2 regions of the Kitasatospora sp. NPDC052896 genome follow, and region 2 is predicted to be linked to the other one. Evidence: riboswitches for the same ligand, from Rfam matches in the RefSeq annotation. Region 2 holds a riboswitch; the other holds the start of a gene.
What was found. Region 2 has a riboswitch for S-adenosylmethionine ahead of ACIGXM_RS17465 (aminotransferase class V-fold PLP-dependent enzyme). Riboswitches for the same ligand answer to the same signal wherever they lie in the genome.
Positions count from the first base shown of each region.

Region 1: linked by a shared signal. The riboswitch ahead of thrC (threonine synthase) and the one ahead of ACIGXM_RS17465 (aminotransferase class V-fold PLP-dependent enzyme) in region 2 are both predicted to bind S-adenosylmethionine.

Region 1 covers NZ_JBITZU010000024.1:63,036-70,658, forward strand. The annotation lists gene ACIGXM_RS30770 (DeoR/GlpR family DNA-binding transcription regulator) at 1-100, shown strand, start outside; gene ACIGXM_RS30775 (extracellular solute-binding protein) at 252-1,514, shown strand; gene ACIGXM_RS30780 (DUF3263 domain-containing protein) at 1,543-1,770, shown strand; gene otsB (trehalose-phosphatase) at 1,808-2,665, shown strand; gene ACIGXM_RS30790 (trehalose-6-phosphate synthase) at 2,703-4,157, opposite strand; gene ACIGXM_RS30795 (glucosyl-3-phosphoglycerate synthase) at 4,211-5,191, opposite strand; SAM riboswitch class I at 5,354-5,484, shown strand; gene thrC (threonine synthase) at 5,502-6,782, shown strand; gene ACIGXM_RS30805 (MoaD/ThiS family protein) at 6,826-7,104, shown strand; gene ACIGXM_RS30810 (cold-shock protein) at 7,608-7,623, shown strand, end outside.
Region 2 covers NZ_JBITZU010000007.1:243,904-251,526, reverse strand. The annotation lists gene ACIGXM_RS17485 (c-type cytochrome) at 1-246, opposite strand, end outside; gene ACIGXM_RS17480 (heme-copper oxidase subunit III) at 398-1,018, opposite strand; gene ACIGXM_RS17475 (hypothetical protein) at 1,479-1,904, shown strand; gene trpD (anthranilate phosphoribosyltransferase) at 2,061-3,137, shown strand; SAM riboswitch class IV at 3,248-3,367, shown strand; gene ACIGXM_RS17465 (aminotransferase class V-fold PLP-dependent enzyme) at 3,417-4,853, shown strand; gene ACIGXM_RS17460 (Lrp/AsnC family transcriptional regulator) at 4,889-5,170, opposite strand; gene ACIGXM_RS17455 (rhomboid family intramembrane serine protease) at 5,167-5,991, opposite strand; gene ACIGXM_RS17450 (hypothetical protein) at 6,175-6,420, shown strand; gene ACIGXM_RS17445 (NYN domain-containing protein) at 6,566-7,623, shown strand, end outside.

The DNA of each region.
Region 1 (7,623 bases), on a different contig from region 2:
CGGCCTGGAACGGATCAGCACCCTGGTCACCGACGAGGCGGCCGACCCGGCGCAGGTGGCGGGCTTCGAGCAGGCCGGCGTCACCGTGCTGACGGTCTGACGTTGCACGCTGTGCAACGTCACCCGCCAGTTCGGTAACGGTCTGCCGGCCGTCCCGACTGGTGTGGACCACTGGGGGTCCGATTTGCGAGTCTGACGGGCGCCTCCGACCACTCCGGCGAGGCCTCGTGCGTGCGAAGGCGGTCCCCGCGGTGAAGTCCCGATCCTGCGCTGTCCTGGCGGCGAGCACCCTGCTCCTCTCCGGCTGCGGAGCGCTCGGCCTCGGCTCGAACGGCGACGTCACGCTCAAGCTGGTGGCCGCCGACTACGGCGACCACCCGGCCACCAGCACCCAGCACTACTGGGACGACCTGGTCCAGCGCTTCGAGCGGGCCAACCCGAAGACCAAGGTGACCGTCCAGGTCTACCCCTGGACCGAGATCGACCAGAAGGTCAGCGCGATGATCAGGGCCGGCGACTCGCCGGACCTGGTCGAGAGCGTCGGCTTCGCCGACAAGGTCGCCGCCCACCAGCTCTACCCCGCCCGGGACGTGCTCACCCTGGACACCGAGGCGGATTTCCCGAACAGCTTCGCGCAGGCCGGCCAGGTGCTCGGCACCCAGTACGGGATCCCGTTCGTCTCCTCCTCGCGGACCTTCTTCTACAACAAGACGATCTTCAAGCAGGCCGGCATCGGCCAGCCGCCCACCACCTGGGACGACCTCAGGGCGGACGCGGCGCTGATCAGGGCCAGGGTGCCCGGCGTGACCCCGTACGGGCTGCCGCTCGGCCCCGAGGAGGCCCCGGCCGAGACGATGATGTGGACCATGAGCGGCGGCGGGGGGCTGGCCGACTCGGCGGACACCTACACCATCGACAGCAGGCGGAACGTCGCCACCTTCTCCTGGCTGCGCGACAACCTGGTGACCCCCGGCTACACCTACGCCCACCCGGGCGCGGTCAACCGGCAGAACGCCTTCGACGACTTCGCGGCCGGCAGGGTCGCCATGCTGAACGGCCACCCCTCGCTGATCAAGCAGGTCCAGGGGAAGGTCGACTACGGCACCGCGCCGATCCCGCGCGAGGACGCCTCGGCCAAGCCCACCACGCTGGGCGTGGCCGACTGGATGATGGCGCTGAGTGCCAACGGCCACCGGGCGCAGATCCGCCCGTTCCTCAGCTTCGTGTACAGCAAGGAGAACGTGCTCGAGTTCGACGAGGAGTACAACCTGCTGCCGGTCACCCAGGACGCCCTCGACGACATGACCGCCGGCGGCAGGCACCCGGACCTCAAGCCGTTCCTGGACGCCCTGCCCACGGCCAACTTCTACCCGGTCGGCGACCTGGCCTGGGACGCCGTCAGCGCCCGGATCAAGCAGGACATCGGCAAGGCGGTCGAGGGCGACCCGGGTCCGGTCCTCGGTCAGCTGCAGGACTTCGCGGTCGAGCGGAGCAAGCAGGACCGGCCGCAGTAGGGGCGCCCGGTCGCGGCACAATGGGCGGATGACCGGTCTGACCGAGCGCGACCTCGCGGTGCTGGCCCTGGAGGCCCGGCCCTGGCACACCCAGGGTGCCAAGGAGCAGGCCGTCCGCGAGGAGCTGGGCATCTCCAGCACCCGCTACTACCAGCTGCTGAACCGCCTGCTCGACCGCCCGGAGGCGCTGGCGCACGACCCGGTGCTGGTCAACCGGTTGCGCCGGATCCGCGAGGCGCGCCGGGCCGAGCGCTGACGACTAGCGTCCGGGCACCGTGGGTAGGGTCCGGGCCATGGGCTCCTCCGACACCACCGAACCGCACACCCCGGCCGGCCGGGCCGGACTGGCCGCGCTGCTCGCCGCACCCGCCGGAGCGGTCGTCGCGCTGGACTTCGACGGCACGCTGGCCCCGATCGTGGCCGACCCCGAGCAGGCCCGGGCACACCCCGGGGCGGTCCCGGTGCTGGCCCGGCTGGCGCCGCGGCTCGGCGCGGTGCTGGTGCTGACCGGGCGGCCGGCGGCGACGGCGGTGCGCCTCGGCGGCTTCGCCGACGTGCCCGGGCTGGAGCACCTGGTGGTGCTCGGCCACTACGGCGCCGAGCGCTGGGACGCGGCCACCGGTGAGCTGGTGGAGCCGCCGGTGCACCCCGGGGTGCCCGCCGTCCGGGCCGAACTCCCGCGCCTGCTCGCCGAGTCGAACGCCCCGGAGGGCACCTGGACGGAGGACAAGGGTCGTTCGGTGGCGGTGCACACCCGGCGCACCGCCGACCCGGACGGCACCCTGGCCGCGCTGCGCGAACCGCTCGCCCGGCTGGCCGCCGCGCACGGCCTGGCGGTCGAACCGGGCCGGATGGTGGTCGAGTTGCGCCCGCCGGGCGTCGACAAGGGCGCCGCGCTGGCCGACTTCCTGCGTGAGCGCGGTGCCCGCTCGGTGCTCTACGCCGGCGACGACCTGGGCGACCTGGCCGCCTACGCGACGGTCGAGAAGCTGCGCGCGGACGGCCTGCCCGGCCTGCTGGTGTGCAGCGGCCCGGTCACCGGGGAGCCGCCGGTGCGCGAACTCGCCGACCGGGCCGACCTGGTGGTCCCCGGCCCGGCCGGCGTGGTGGCGCTGCTGGAGTGGCTCTGCTCGGTGATCCCCGCTCGGTGAGGGCCCTACGCGGTCAGCTAGACGGCCAGCTAGGCGGTCAGCTCTGCTCGGTGAGTTCGGCGAGCTGGTCGAGGAACCACTGCTGGGGGGAGAGGGCGGTGGCCGCCGCGGCGAGGCGCTTGGTGCGCTCGGTGCGTTCGTCGACGGGCATGGCGAGGGCGCGGTGCAGGGCGTCGGCGGTGCCCACCACGTCGTACGGGTTGACCACCAGGGAGTCCTCGGCCAGTTCGTGGTAGGCGCCGGCCTCGCGGGAGAGCACCAGCGCGCAGCCGCCCTCGGAGACCACCGGGATCTCCTTGGCGACCAGGTTCATGCCGTCCCGGATCGGGTTGACCAGCGCCACGTCGGCCAGCCGGTAGGCGGCCAGCGAGCGGGCGAAGTCGTCCTCGACCTGGAGTATCAGCGGCTGCCAACCGTCCGTCGCGAACTCGGCGTTGATCTCCGCGCTGAGCCGGGTCACCTCGGCGGTGTAGGAGCGGTACTCGGCCAGGTCCTGCCGGGACGGGTAGGCGAAGGCGATGTGCACCACCCGCTCGTGCCACTCGGGCCGGGTGCGCAGCAGGTGGCGGTAGGCCAGCAGGCCGCGGACGATGTTCTTGCTCAGCTCGGTGCGGTCCACCCGGACGATGGTCCGGCGGTCGCCGGCCGCCGCGCGCAGGGCGGCCAGCCGCTCGTCCACGTCCGGCCGGTGGGAGCGCTCGCGCAGGAACTCGCCGTCCGCGCCCAGGCTGTGCACGCCGAGCCGGGTGGTCCGGCCCTGGAAGCTGACCGAGAGGTCGGCCCGGTCGACTTCCGCGCCGAGCAGGTCGGCGCAGCAGTCGGCGAAGGCGGCGGCCCAGCGCCGGGTGTGGAAGCCGGCGCGGTCGGCGCCGAGAACGCCGGTGAGCACCGCGGCGGCCACGTCGTCGGGCAGCAGCCGGAAGTAGTCGGCGGGGGCCCAGGGGATGTGCGAGAAGTAGCCGATCCGCAGGTCCGGGCGGAGCGCCCGGAGCAGTGCCGGGGCGAGCGCGAGGTGGTAGTCCTGCACCAGCACGGCGGCGCCCGGCGCGGCCTCGGCGGCCAGCGCCTCGGCGAAGGCGGCGTTGTACGCCTCGAAGGCGGACCACTGCTCCCGGAAGTCGGCGTCGAAGGCGGGGGAGACCGGCGTGTCGTACAGCAGGTGGTGGACGAACCACAGGGTGGAGTTGGCCACCCCGTTGTAGGCGCGGTCGAAGATCCCGGGGTCGATGTCCAGCATCCGGACGGCCTGTCCGCCGACGTCGAAGCCGCCGCGGTCGAGCCGGCCGGACGGGGAGCGCCGGGCCGCCTCGCGGTCCGCCTCGCCCAGCGCCGCGCAGACCCAGACGGCGTTCGGATCGTCGATCGCGGACAGTCCGGAGACCAGCCCGCCACCGCCGCGCCGCAGGGTCAGCGACCCGTCCTGTGCCTTGCTGAAGGAGACCGGACCCCGGTTGGAAGCCACCAGGATGCGTGCGGTCGTTTGATCGGCCATATCTCCACCCTTGCCGGGGCCGGCGGGTGGCAAACCCCGGGGGGTTGTGCCGGTCACGGCTTGCGGTACTCCGGAATGTCGGCCATCGGCGGGCGGTCCAGGGCGGGCACGGGGTGGCTGTGGCCGGTGAAACCGCCGTCGGTGCTGTCCCGGGAGAACTGGGTCAGCACCGGGCGGGCCAGGTCGTCGGCGGCCTTCAGCCGGTGGCTCCGGTCGAGCCGCTCCAACGCGGTGCGGTAGATGGTCGCGGCCATCCGGCCGAGCGCCTGGCCGTCCTGGTGGCGGTGGTGCCGCACGCCCACGTCCACCTGGGCCAGCGCGTCCAGCCCGACCAGCTCCAGCGCGTCCACCAGCAGGCCCAGCTCGACCCCGTAGCCGGTGGGGAACGGCAGCCGCTCCAGCAGCGAGCGGCGGGCCGCGTACTCGCCGCCGAGCGGCTGGACGAAGCCGGCCAGCTGCGGCCAGTGCAGGTTGAGCAGCGGGCGGGCGACCAGCTCGGTGACCCGCCCACCGCCGGCCGGCACGATCGCCCCTCCGGTCTCGAGCGGGCGGTCGTACATCGCCTTGACCAGCTGGATCCCGGGGTCGGTGAGCAGCGGGCCGACGATCCCGGTGACGAAGGCCGGGTCGAACTCGCGCAGGTCGGCGTCGACGAAGCAGACGATCGCGCCGCTGGTCGCCAGCAGCGAGCGCCAGAGCACCTCGCCCTTGCCGGGCACCGCGGGCAGCCGGGGCAGGATGTCGTCCCGGTGCACCACCCGGGCGCCGGCCTCGGCCGCGAACCGCGCGGTGCGGTCCTCGGAGCCGGAGTCGACCACCACCAGCTCGTCCACCAGCGGCAGCCGTTCCATCAACTCGCGGCGGATCACCGAGACGATCCCGCCGACCGTGGCCTCCTCGTCCAGGGCCGGCAGCACCACGCTGACCGTGCCGGCCGGCCCGGCCACCCGCTTCGCGTCGAGCAGCGCCCGGACCGGGCGCTGGGCCGCGGTCCAGGAGCGGCGGCGCAGCCAGGACGCCACCTCCGGGAGCAGCGCGGGTATCGGCTCGACGGACAAGGCGGGCTCCTCATGGACTGGCCATCTCGCGGATCGGACGGCAGGGGTCAGGCGCGGGGCCTTCGGTTACAGTCTTCGTACAGCGGCCGGACCTTCGCACGCCGGGGTCGGTCGCCGAGCAGGACCACAACTTCACAGAGCTCATCCAGAGGGACTGAGGGAACGGCCCGTCGACGTCCCGGCAACCTTCTCGTCCGGCCGCGCAGGCCCCGGCGGGACAGGTGCCAATTCCGGCCCGCCGCGCGACCGCGCGGTGGGGAAGATGAGGAGAGAGGCCTCCGCCATCATGGCTCTTGACACCAGGGCACCCGTTTCCACCGTCGACCTCGGCCCCGCGACCGCGCTGTCCTGTCGCGAGTGCGGCACCCGGTTCCCGCTCGGTCCCAGCTTCGCCTGCCTGGAGTGCTTCGGCCCGCTGGAGATCGCCTACGACTACCGCGGTTACGACGCGGACGGGCTGCGCAAGCGGATCGAGGCCGGCCCGGCCTCGATCTGGCGCTACGCCCCGCTGCTGCCGGTGCCGGCCGACGTGGCGGCCAAGCCCAACCTGAACCCCGGTTGGACCCCGCTGGTCAAGGCCGACAACCTGGGCCGCGAACTCGGCTTCAGTGCCCGACTGCACGTCAAGGACGACTCCGGCAACCCGACCCACTCCTTCAAGGACCGGGTGGTGGCCTGCGCCATCGAGGCGGCCCGGGCGTTCGACTTCACCACCCTGTCCTGCTCGTCCACCGGCAACCTGGCCGGCGCGGTGGGCGCCGCGGCGGCCCGGGCCGGCTTCCGGTCCTGCGTGTTCATCCCGCACGACCTGGAGCAGGGCAAGATCGTGATGGCCGGGGTGTACGGCGGCGAGCTGGTCGGCATCGAGGGCAACTACGACGACGTGAACCGGTTCTGCTCGGAGCTGATCGGCGACCCGGCCGGCGAGGGCTGGGGCTTCGTCAACGTCAACCTCCGGCCGTACTACGGCGAGGGCTCGAAGACCCTGGCGTACGAGATCTGCGAGCAGCTCGGCTGGCGGCTGCCCGAGCAGCTGGTGATCCCGATCGCCTCGGGCTCCCAGCTCACCAAGATCGACAAGGGCCTGCAGGAGCTGATCAAGCTCGGCCTGGTCGAGGACCGGCCCTACCGGATCTTCGGCGCCCAGGCGGCCGGCTGCTCGCCGGTCTCGGCCGCGTTCAAGGCCGGGCACGACGTGATCCGGCCGGTCAGGCCGGACACCATCGCCAAGTCGCTGGCGATCGGCAACCCGGCGGACGGCCCGTACGTGCTGGACATCGCCCGGCGCACCGGCGGTGCGGTGGAGGACGTGACGGACGCCGAGGTGGTGGCGGCGATCCGGCTGCTGGCCCGGACCGAGGGGATCTTCGCGGAGACCGCCGGCGGCGTGACCATCGGCGTGCTGAGGAAGTTGGTCGAGAACGGCGTGCTGGACCCGGCCAGGGAGACCGTCGCGATCAACACCGGAGACGGCCTGAAGACCCTGGACGCGGTCGCGGGCGCCGGCCTCACCGCGACCATCCGGCCCTCCCTGGAGTCGTTCCGGGCCGCCGGCCTGGCGTCCTGAGGTCCCGTCGATCCCCCCTTCCGTGAGCGAGGAGAACCCCGTCATGAGCGTCACCGTCCGCATCCCGACCATCCTGCGCAACTACACCGACGGCGCGACCGAGGTGACCGCCGAGGGCGCCACCCTGGCCGAGGTGATCTCGGACCTGGAGCGGAACCACGCCGGCATCTCGGCCCGGATCCTGGACGACGCGGGCCAGCTGCGCCGCTTCGTCAACGTCTACGTCAACGACGACGACGTGCGCTTCGCCGGTGGCCTGGCCGCCGAGATCGCGGACGGCGCCGGCGTGTCCATCATCCCGGCGGTGGCCGGCGGCTGCTGAGCCGCACCGGGCCGACCAGCGCGGGTGCAGGGCGCCGCGCCACCCTGACGGACCGTCGGGCGGTGCGGCGCCCTGCGCCGTGCGTGGCGTTGTCTGATTCGTCCGCGCCAGGGCATAGGCTTTGTCCGTCCCATGAGACATGCCCCATTGGCGTTTCGTTCGAACATGTCGGCGACGTGTCAGAATTATTTGGGCAATTCGCGGTATTCGTCCGCTATGTCCCGCGTGCATTGCGGAGATCTGTCGCTTTCCTCCCGTCCTATCCCTTGGCGCCGCCGACGAATTGGCGTTCAGTGGGCCTGTTGCACAGGGCGGCGATCCGGATACATTCAGCCGCGGTCGGCGCATTCGTCTGTTCCGCCGGCACCGTCAGGTGCCCGGGGGTGGGGCGCTGCGGCGTGCAGGGCTGCGCCCAGGGGGGTTTCCTCGGGCCGGTCCATCAGACCCGGGTCCGCGACCTGCGGACCCGTCGAAGGGCCAGCACAGCAATAGGGGAGTTCGGAATGGCTCAGGGCACCG
Region 2 (7,623 bases):
GGAGCCCACGCCGACCAGGCTCGGACCGTTGGCGCTGCCCTCGCCGTTGAGGCCGTGGCAGGAGGAGCAGCCGACGGCGAAGAGCTTCTTGCCCTCGTTGATGGCGAGCGACTGCGCGGAGCTGTCAGCCTGCGCCTTCTCGGCGGGCGCGAACGCGGCGTACAGCCCCCCGGTGGCCGCCAGGGCGAAGAGTAGGACGACCAGCGCCGCCAGTGGGTGGCGCCGTCGTGCGGAGAGCTTTTTCACGGAATTCCCCGATATCAGGACTGGGCGGTGTCAGGATCTGGTCGGCTGGTGGTGGGCCCGGCGCGCGGTCGGCGTCGGCAGGCGGACACGGACAGAAGGACCCGGGCCGGTTCGGCCAGCGGGTCCGGCCGGCGGCCAGCGACCTGATCGGTTACTTGATCAGGTAGATGGTCGCGAAGAGGCCGATCCAGACCACATCGACGAAGTGCCAGTAGTACGACACGACGATCGCCGCGGTGGCCTGCTCGTGCGTGAAGCGCTTGGCTGCGTACGTCCGCCCCAGGACCAGCAGGAAGGCGATCAGACCGCCCGTCACATGCAACCCGTGGAAGCCGGTGGTCAGGTAGAACACCGAGCCGTACGGGTCGGAGGACAGCGACAGGCCGTCCTTCTTCACCAGCTCGGTGTACTCGAAGATCTGGCCGCCGATGAAGATCGCGCCCATCATGAAGGTGACCGTGAACCAGGTGCGGAGCTTCTTGACGTCACCGCGCTCGGCGGCGAAGACGCCGAGCTGGCAGGTGAGCGAGGAGAGCACCAGGATCGTGGTGTTCACGGAGGAGAAGGGGACGTTGAGGGCATGTGCCTTCTCGGTCCAGAAGCCTGGCCCCTTCACGGAACGGGCCGTGAAGTACATCGCGAAGAGGGCCGCGAAGAACATCAGCTCGGAACTCAGCCAGACGATGGTTCCGACGCTGGTCATGTTCGGTCGGTTGACCGATCCATGTGCGTGCCCGGTTTCTACTGCTGTTGCTGTCGCCACGACCGACATTATGTCGGTCCCTTATTCCGTCTTCACGTCGGGGGGTCTCCCTCGGAGTGTCCGGTGCGTGCGGTATGCCCGGATGGCGGCGGATGGGACGCCCCTGACGCGGCGGGTGGCGTGGGGCTCGCGTGCTTCGTGGTCCGATGTGGATTTTCTGACGGTTCGTCCGATCTGATCACCCCTTTGCCGTGCGCGTCCCGCCGTCGGGAGAGTGGTCGATCCGCTAGTGGACTAGGCCGTCCGGGTGGTCCGCGCGGGTGGGGGTGACGGCCGGTCCTCCGGGTGGGTGAGCCCGGGGCGCACCGGGTGCGCGGGAGATCGCGGCGGACGCTCTCGGGGGCGGGTGATCCGGAGTAGCATCCGGAAGTGGTTGAACGTGGTCCGGATCACATCCGGCCCCCGTTGAACCGGCGGCACCAGCGGACGTATGAGGCACCTTTTTCCGAGACACCTGGGAGCAGGGACCATGGCGCACACGAGCGACGAGACCGTCACCGTTCTCGTCTACAGCGACGACCGCAACACCCGCGCACAGGTGACCACGGCGCTCGGCACCCGGCCGGCCGCCGACCTGCCGGCGGTGACCTATCTGGAGTGCGCCACCACCCCCGCCGTGCTGCGGGCCCTGGAGAAGGGCGGCGTGGACCTCTGCGTGCTGGACGGCGAGGCGGTGCCGGCCGGCGGGCTGGGCCTGGCCCGTCAGGTGAAGGACGAGATCTACGGCTGCCCGCCGGTGCTGGTGCTGATCGGGCGCCCGCAGGACTCCTGGCTGGCCGCCTGGAGCCGGGCGGATGCGGCGATCTCCCACCCGGTGGACCCGGTGGCGCTGGCCGAGGCGGCCGCCACGCTGCTGCGGGCCCGGGTCGGGGCGCGGGCACTCTCGCACAAGTAGCGGGACGGGCGTACAGGCAGCGGGACGGGCCACCGCGGGGCGCGGCGGATCGTCTCAGCAGGAGAGAGGGGTCGCCGGATCGGACCGGCGGCCCCTCCGGCCTGGTTAGGCTGGCCGTACCCCCTCTCCGAACACGGAAGCGAGCTGGAGTCAGCCATGGTCGATCTGAAGCCTGCGAACGGTGGCAACGCGCCCGCGCAGGTGGTCCGCAGCTGGCCGGAGGTCCTCAACACCCTGCTGGGCGGCGACGACCTCAGCCGGGCCGAGGCGGCCTGGGCGATGGACCGGATCATGAGCGGCGAGGCCAGTTCGGCGCAGGTGGCGGGGTTCATGGTCGCTCTCCGCGCCAAGGGCGAGACGGTCGAGGAGGTCTCCGGCCTGGTCGAGGCGATGTACGCGCACGCCGAGCCGCTGGAGATCCCCGGCCCGGCGGTGGACATCGTCGGCACCGGCGGCGACCGGGCGAAGACCGTCAACATCTCCACCATGTCGGCCATCGTCGCCGCGGCGGCCGGCGCCAAGGTGGTGAAGCACGGCAACCGGGCCGCCTCCTCGGCCAGCGGCTCGTCCGACGTGCTGGAGCGGCTGGGCATCCGGCTCGACCTGCGGGCCGAGCGGGTGGCCGCGGTGGCCGAGGAGGTCGGCCTCACCTTCTGCTTCGCCGCCCGGTTCCACCCCGCGATGCGGCACGCCGCGACGGCCCGGCGCGACCTCGGGGTGCCGACCGCGTTCAACATCCTCGGCCCGCTGACCAACCCGGCCAGGGTCACCGCGCACGCCGTCGGCTGCTTCGACACCCGGCTGGCCGGGCTGATCGCCGGCGTGCTGGCCGAGCGCGGCTCCTCCGCGCTGGTCTTCCGCGGCGACGACGGGCTGGACGAGCTGACCGTCTGCACCACCTCGCGGGTGTGGATCGTGCGGGACGGGCGGGTCACCGAGACCTGCTTCGACCCGCGCGAGGTGGGCATCGAGCTGGTCGGCATCGAGGCACTGCGCGGTGCCGACGCCGAGTACAACGCCGACGTCGCCCGCCGGGTGCTGGCCGGTGAGCGCGGGCCGGTGCGGGACGCGGTGGTGCTCAACTCGGCGGCGGCGCTGGTCGCGCTGGAGATCACCGGGGCGCCGCTGACCGAACAGCTGTCCGCGGCGATGGGCCGGACGGCGGCGGCGATCGACAGCGGTGCGGCGCAGCACCTGCTCAAGCGTTGGGCGGCGGCCACCGCCGCCGGCTGAGCCCGTCCGCCCGTGCGGCCCGCACGTCGCTGACCTGCGGGTCTCACGGCCGTCCGGATGGTGGAACGCCGGTTGACCACTCCTCGGCCGGCCGCCTAGAGTCTTCGCCAGGTCATGAGTGACAGCGCGACAAGCCCCAGCTTGCTGTCCGGCAACCCTCCGTCCGTGGCGGGGTGCCCTGGGTGAGGACCGGGCCAGGCGGCGATTCGTCCGTCGGGCAAGCGCGGACCACCGGCATCTCGCACTCCCGGGGTCCTGACCCCGGAGGAGTGCATCTTCATGTCCGTCCACCCGTCGCCCGCCGCCACCCTTGCCCCGACGCTCCCCGGGACGCCGTCCGGAAGGACCCCCAGCGCGCGGCACCTGCCGGCGCACCGCGCCCCGCTCGACGTGCTCGGCCAGGACGTCGAGGTCCCGCTGGTCACCGGGGAGAAGATCGGTTACGCCGCGCTCGACTACGCCGCCAGCGCGCCCGCGCTGCGGCGGGTCTGGGACGACGTGGCCGCCTACGCCCCCTACTACGGCAGCGTGCACCGCGGCGCCGGCTACCTCTCGCAGCTCTCCACCGACCTGTTCGAGCAGAGCCGGCGGACCGTCGCCGACTTCCTCGACCTGCGCGACGGCGACCAGGTGGTCTTCACCCGCGCCACCACCGACTCGCTCAACCTGCTGGCGGGCGTGCTGCCGGCCGGCACCCGGGTGTTCGCCTTCGAGACCGAGCACCACGCCTCGCTGCTGCCGTGGCGCCGGGACGGCCTGACGGTGAGCTACCTGCGCGCCCCGCGCTCGCACGCCGAGGCGGTCGCCGCGCTGGACGCGGCGCTGGCCGAGTACCCCGAGGGCCCGCGGCTGTTCTGCGTCACCGGCGCCTCGAACGTCACCGGTGAGCTGTGGCCGGTGGCCGAGCTGACCGAGGTGGCGCACCGGCACGGCGCCCGGGTGGTGCTGGACGCGGCGCAGCTCGCGCCGCACCACCGGGTCTCGGTCCGCGAGCTGGACGTCGACTGGGTGGCCTTCTCCGGGCACAAGCTCTACGCGCCGTTCGGGGCCGGGGTGCTGGCCGGGCGATCGGACTGGCTGGACGCCGCCGAGCCGTACCTGGCCGGCGGCGGGGCCAGCCGGACGGTGGCCCGGGAGGCGGACGGTTCGGTGGCCGTCGAGTGGCAGCACGGCCCGGCCCGACACGAGGCGGGTTCGCCCAACGTGATCGGCGCCTACGCCGTCGCCTCCGCCTGCCGGGCGCTGACCGAGGCCGGCTTCGAGGAGCTGGAGGCCCGCGAGCGGCTGCTGGTCGAGCGGCTGACGGCCGGCCTGACCGCGGTTCCCGAGGTCCGGGTGCTCAGCCTGTTCGGCGCCGACGCGCCGCGGGTGGGTGTGCTGTCGTTCGTCGTGCGGGGCTGGAACAGCTCGCACTTCGCGGCGGCGCTCTCGGCGGAGTACGGCATCGGGGTCCGGGACGGACTGTTCTGCGCGCACCCGCTGGTGCGCACGCTGCTCGGCGGGGACGCGGCCGGTGCTCCCTCGGAGTGCGGCGCCCCCGAGCCGTCGCTGCCGGGGGAGCGCAGCCTGAACGCGATCCGGGTCAGCTTCGGCGCCGGGACGCCGGACGAGCACCTCGACCGCTTCCTGGCCGCCGTCCGGGAGCTGGTCACCGACGGTGCGCGCTGGACCTACCGCAACGAGGGCGGGCGGTGCGTGGCCGACACCCGGCGCTGAGACCGGTCCGGCGGAAAGGTCCGCCGGACCCGGCCTCAGCCGTCCAGGCCGAGTGCGAAGGCGGCCTCCAGGTCGTGCTGGGAGTAGGTGCGGAAGGCGATCTGGGTCTCGGTGTGCTCGACGCCGGGGACCTTGTTGACCCGGCCCGGGATCACCTCGGCCAGATCGTCGTGGTGCCGCACCCGGACCATCGCCACCAGGGAGTAGCCGCCGGTCACCGAGTAGACCTCGCTGACCCCCTCGATGGCGGCGACCTCCTCGGCGATCTCGGGGATCCGGTCGGCGGCGGTCTTGATCAGGACGATGGCGGTGATCACTCGAAGGCTCCGGGGTCGGGGGCGAGCGGCTGGAGGTCGGTGGGGCCAGGGTATCGGGCCCGCCGTGAGGCGGCCCACAGCGCCAGGAAGCCGGCGCTGAAGCCGATCACATGCGCCAGGTAGGCCACCCCGGGGCCGGCCTGGTGCACCGACCACCACTGCACGGCGAACCACAGGCCGAGCACCAACCAGGCCGGCAGCCGCAGCGGCAGGAAGAAGAGCAGCGGGACCAGCGCGGTCACCCGGGCCCGTGGGTAGAGCCGCAGGTAGCCGCCGAGCACCCCGGCGATCGCGCCCGAGGCGCCGACCAGCGGCTGCAGCGCCTGGGGATCGGTGCTGTCGGCCAGCGCGTAGCCGTAGCCGGCCAGCGCGCCGACGGCCAGGTAGAAGAGGAGGAAGCGCGGCCGGCCCAGCCGTTCCTCCACCCCGGTGCCGAAGACCAGCAGGAAGAGCATGTTGCCCAGCAGGTGCAGCCAGCCGCCGTGCACGAAGAGCGAGGTGAACACGGAGAGCAGCGGGTTCTTCCGCGGGGTGCCGACCGGCGGGCAGCCGGGCAGCGCGGGGGCGGCGCCGGCGGCCTGAGCGGCGGTCAGCGGACGGCCGCTCAGCAGCTCGGCCGGGATCGCCCCCCAACGCTGCTGGTAGCGCTGGGCGGCGCAGTTCCGGGCGACCTGGGTGCTGCCGTAGTGGGGGGCGATCCCGCTCGGGCCGGCCAGGAAGACCACGCAGTTCACCGCCACCAGCAGGTAGCAGGCCAGCGGGACCGGGCCGGCCGCCGGGGGCCGGGTGGAGCGGAGCCGGTCGCGCCAGGGGATCACCATGGGCCGATCCTTGCTGGCCCGGCCGCCGCGCGCACCGCGCCCTGCTGCGAGCGGGTTACCCGCCGCCGACGCAGCCGCTGGTGGCAAGGGGTATCCGGTGGCCGACGCGGTGTGGTCAGGCCCTAGGCTTGGAGCCGGGGCGGCAGCACGGCCGTGCCCGGGACCAGTCGAGAGGACCCACCGATGACCGTCCCCGTGCCCACCGCCGAGACCCGCTGGCGCTGCACGCTGTGCGGCAACCTGACCCGGTTCGACGTCACCCGCTCGTCCCGGGCGGTGGAGTACGTCCATCTGGACCTGGCCGGCGAGCCGACGGTGGAGGAGCGCGAGGTGCTCAGCGAGACCGTGGAGTCGGTCCGCTGTCGCTGGTGCAACGCGGTCGACCAGGTCGAGCTGGTGCCCCGGCCGGACGCCCCAGCCGCCGACTGAGCGTGACCGTCCCGGGATGGGACGGGTGGGCGGTGTGGTGTCCGAGGTGGCACCGTTCACGCGACAATTGCACAGAGCGGTGGGTTTTGGGCATCGGCAGCCGGCCGTACGGCCCCCGCAGACCAGGATCGGAGCCGAGGACGCCATGGACGCAGCGAGGGAGGCCGCCGAGCCCCAGGGGCAGCCGCCCGCCACCCCGGAGCCCGGGGTGGACGCCGCCGAGCAGGCCTCCGGCGCCGCTGAGCAGCTCGATCGGCCGCTGCCGGAGGGGGTTCGTCGCCGGGTGGTCGGCCTGGCCGCCGACGCGCTCGGCGGGCTGACGCCGACCGAGCTGCCCAGCACGCTCCGTCCGTATGCGAAGTTCACCCCCGCGCGGCGCGCCAAGTACGCCGGGACGGCGCTGGCGTCGGCGCTGGAGGCGGAGCCGGTGTTCCGGTCGCGGATAGCGGACCGGCTGCGGCTCGGGCAGCCGGATCTGGTGAAGGCGCTGGAGGCGGGCAGTGTCCCGAGTGCTGCCGAGCCGTTGGACGTCGCCGCCGCCGCCTACCTGCTGCGCCCGCGCGGCTGGACCCGGCTGGTCGCCGAGGCCGGTGAGCAGGCCGAGCGGGCCGGTGTCGAGGACGCCGCGGCGGAGGCCGCCCGCCAGGTGGAGAAGCTCCAGGAGGAGCTGGCCGCGGTGCGCGCGCAGGCCCGGGCCGACCTGGAGCGGCAGCGGGCCGAGTCGGAGGGGGTCCGCAAGGAGCTGGAGGCGCTCCGTCGCCGGCTGCGCAGCCTGGAGAGCGACACCCGCCGGGCGCAGGCGGAAAGCCGGCGACTGCAGGGCGAGTTGACCGCGGCGGCGGCCGCGACCGCCACCGAGCGCGGCGCGGCGGAGGGGGAGAGCCGCCGACTGCGGCACCGGGTGGCCGAGCTGGAGAGCGCGTTGGAGAGCGGCCGCCGGTCGGCCCGGGAGGGCCGCAGCGTCGAGGACATGCGGCTGCGGCTGCTGCTGGACACCCTGCTCCAGTCGGCCCAGGGCCTGCAGCGCGAGCTGGCGCTGCCGGTGACCCAGCTGCACCCGGCGGACCTGGTGGACGCGGTGGTCCCCGGCTCGGCCTCGCCGCACGACGTGGCCCGGCGTGGACTGGCCGACGACGACCCGGCGCTGCTCGACCAGCTGCTGGCGATTCCCCAGGTCCACCTGGTGGTGGACGGCTACAACGT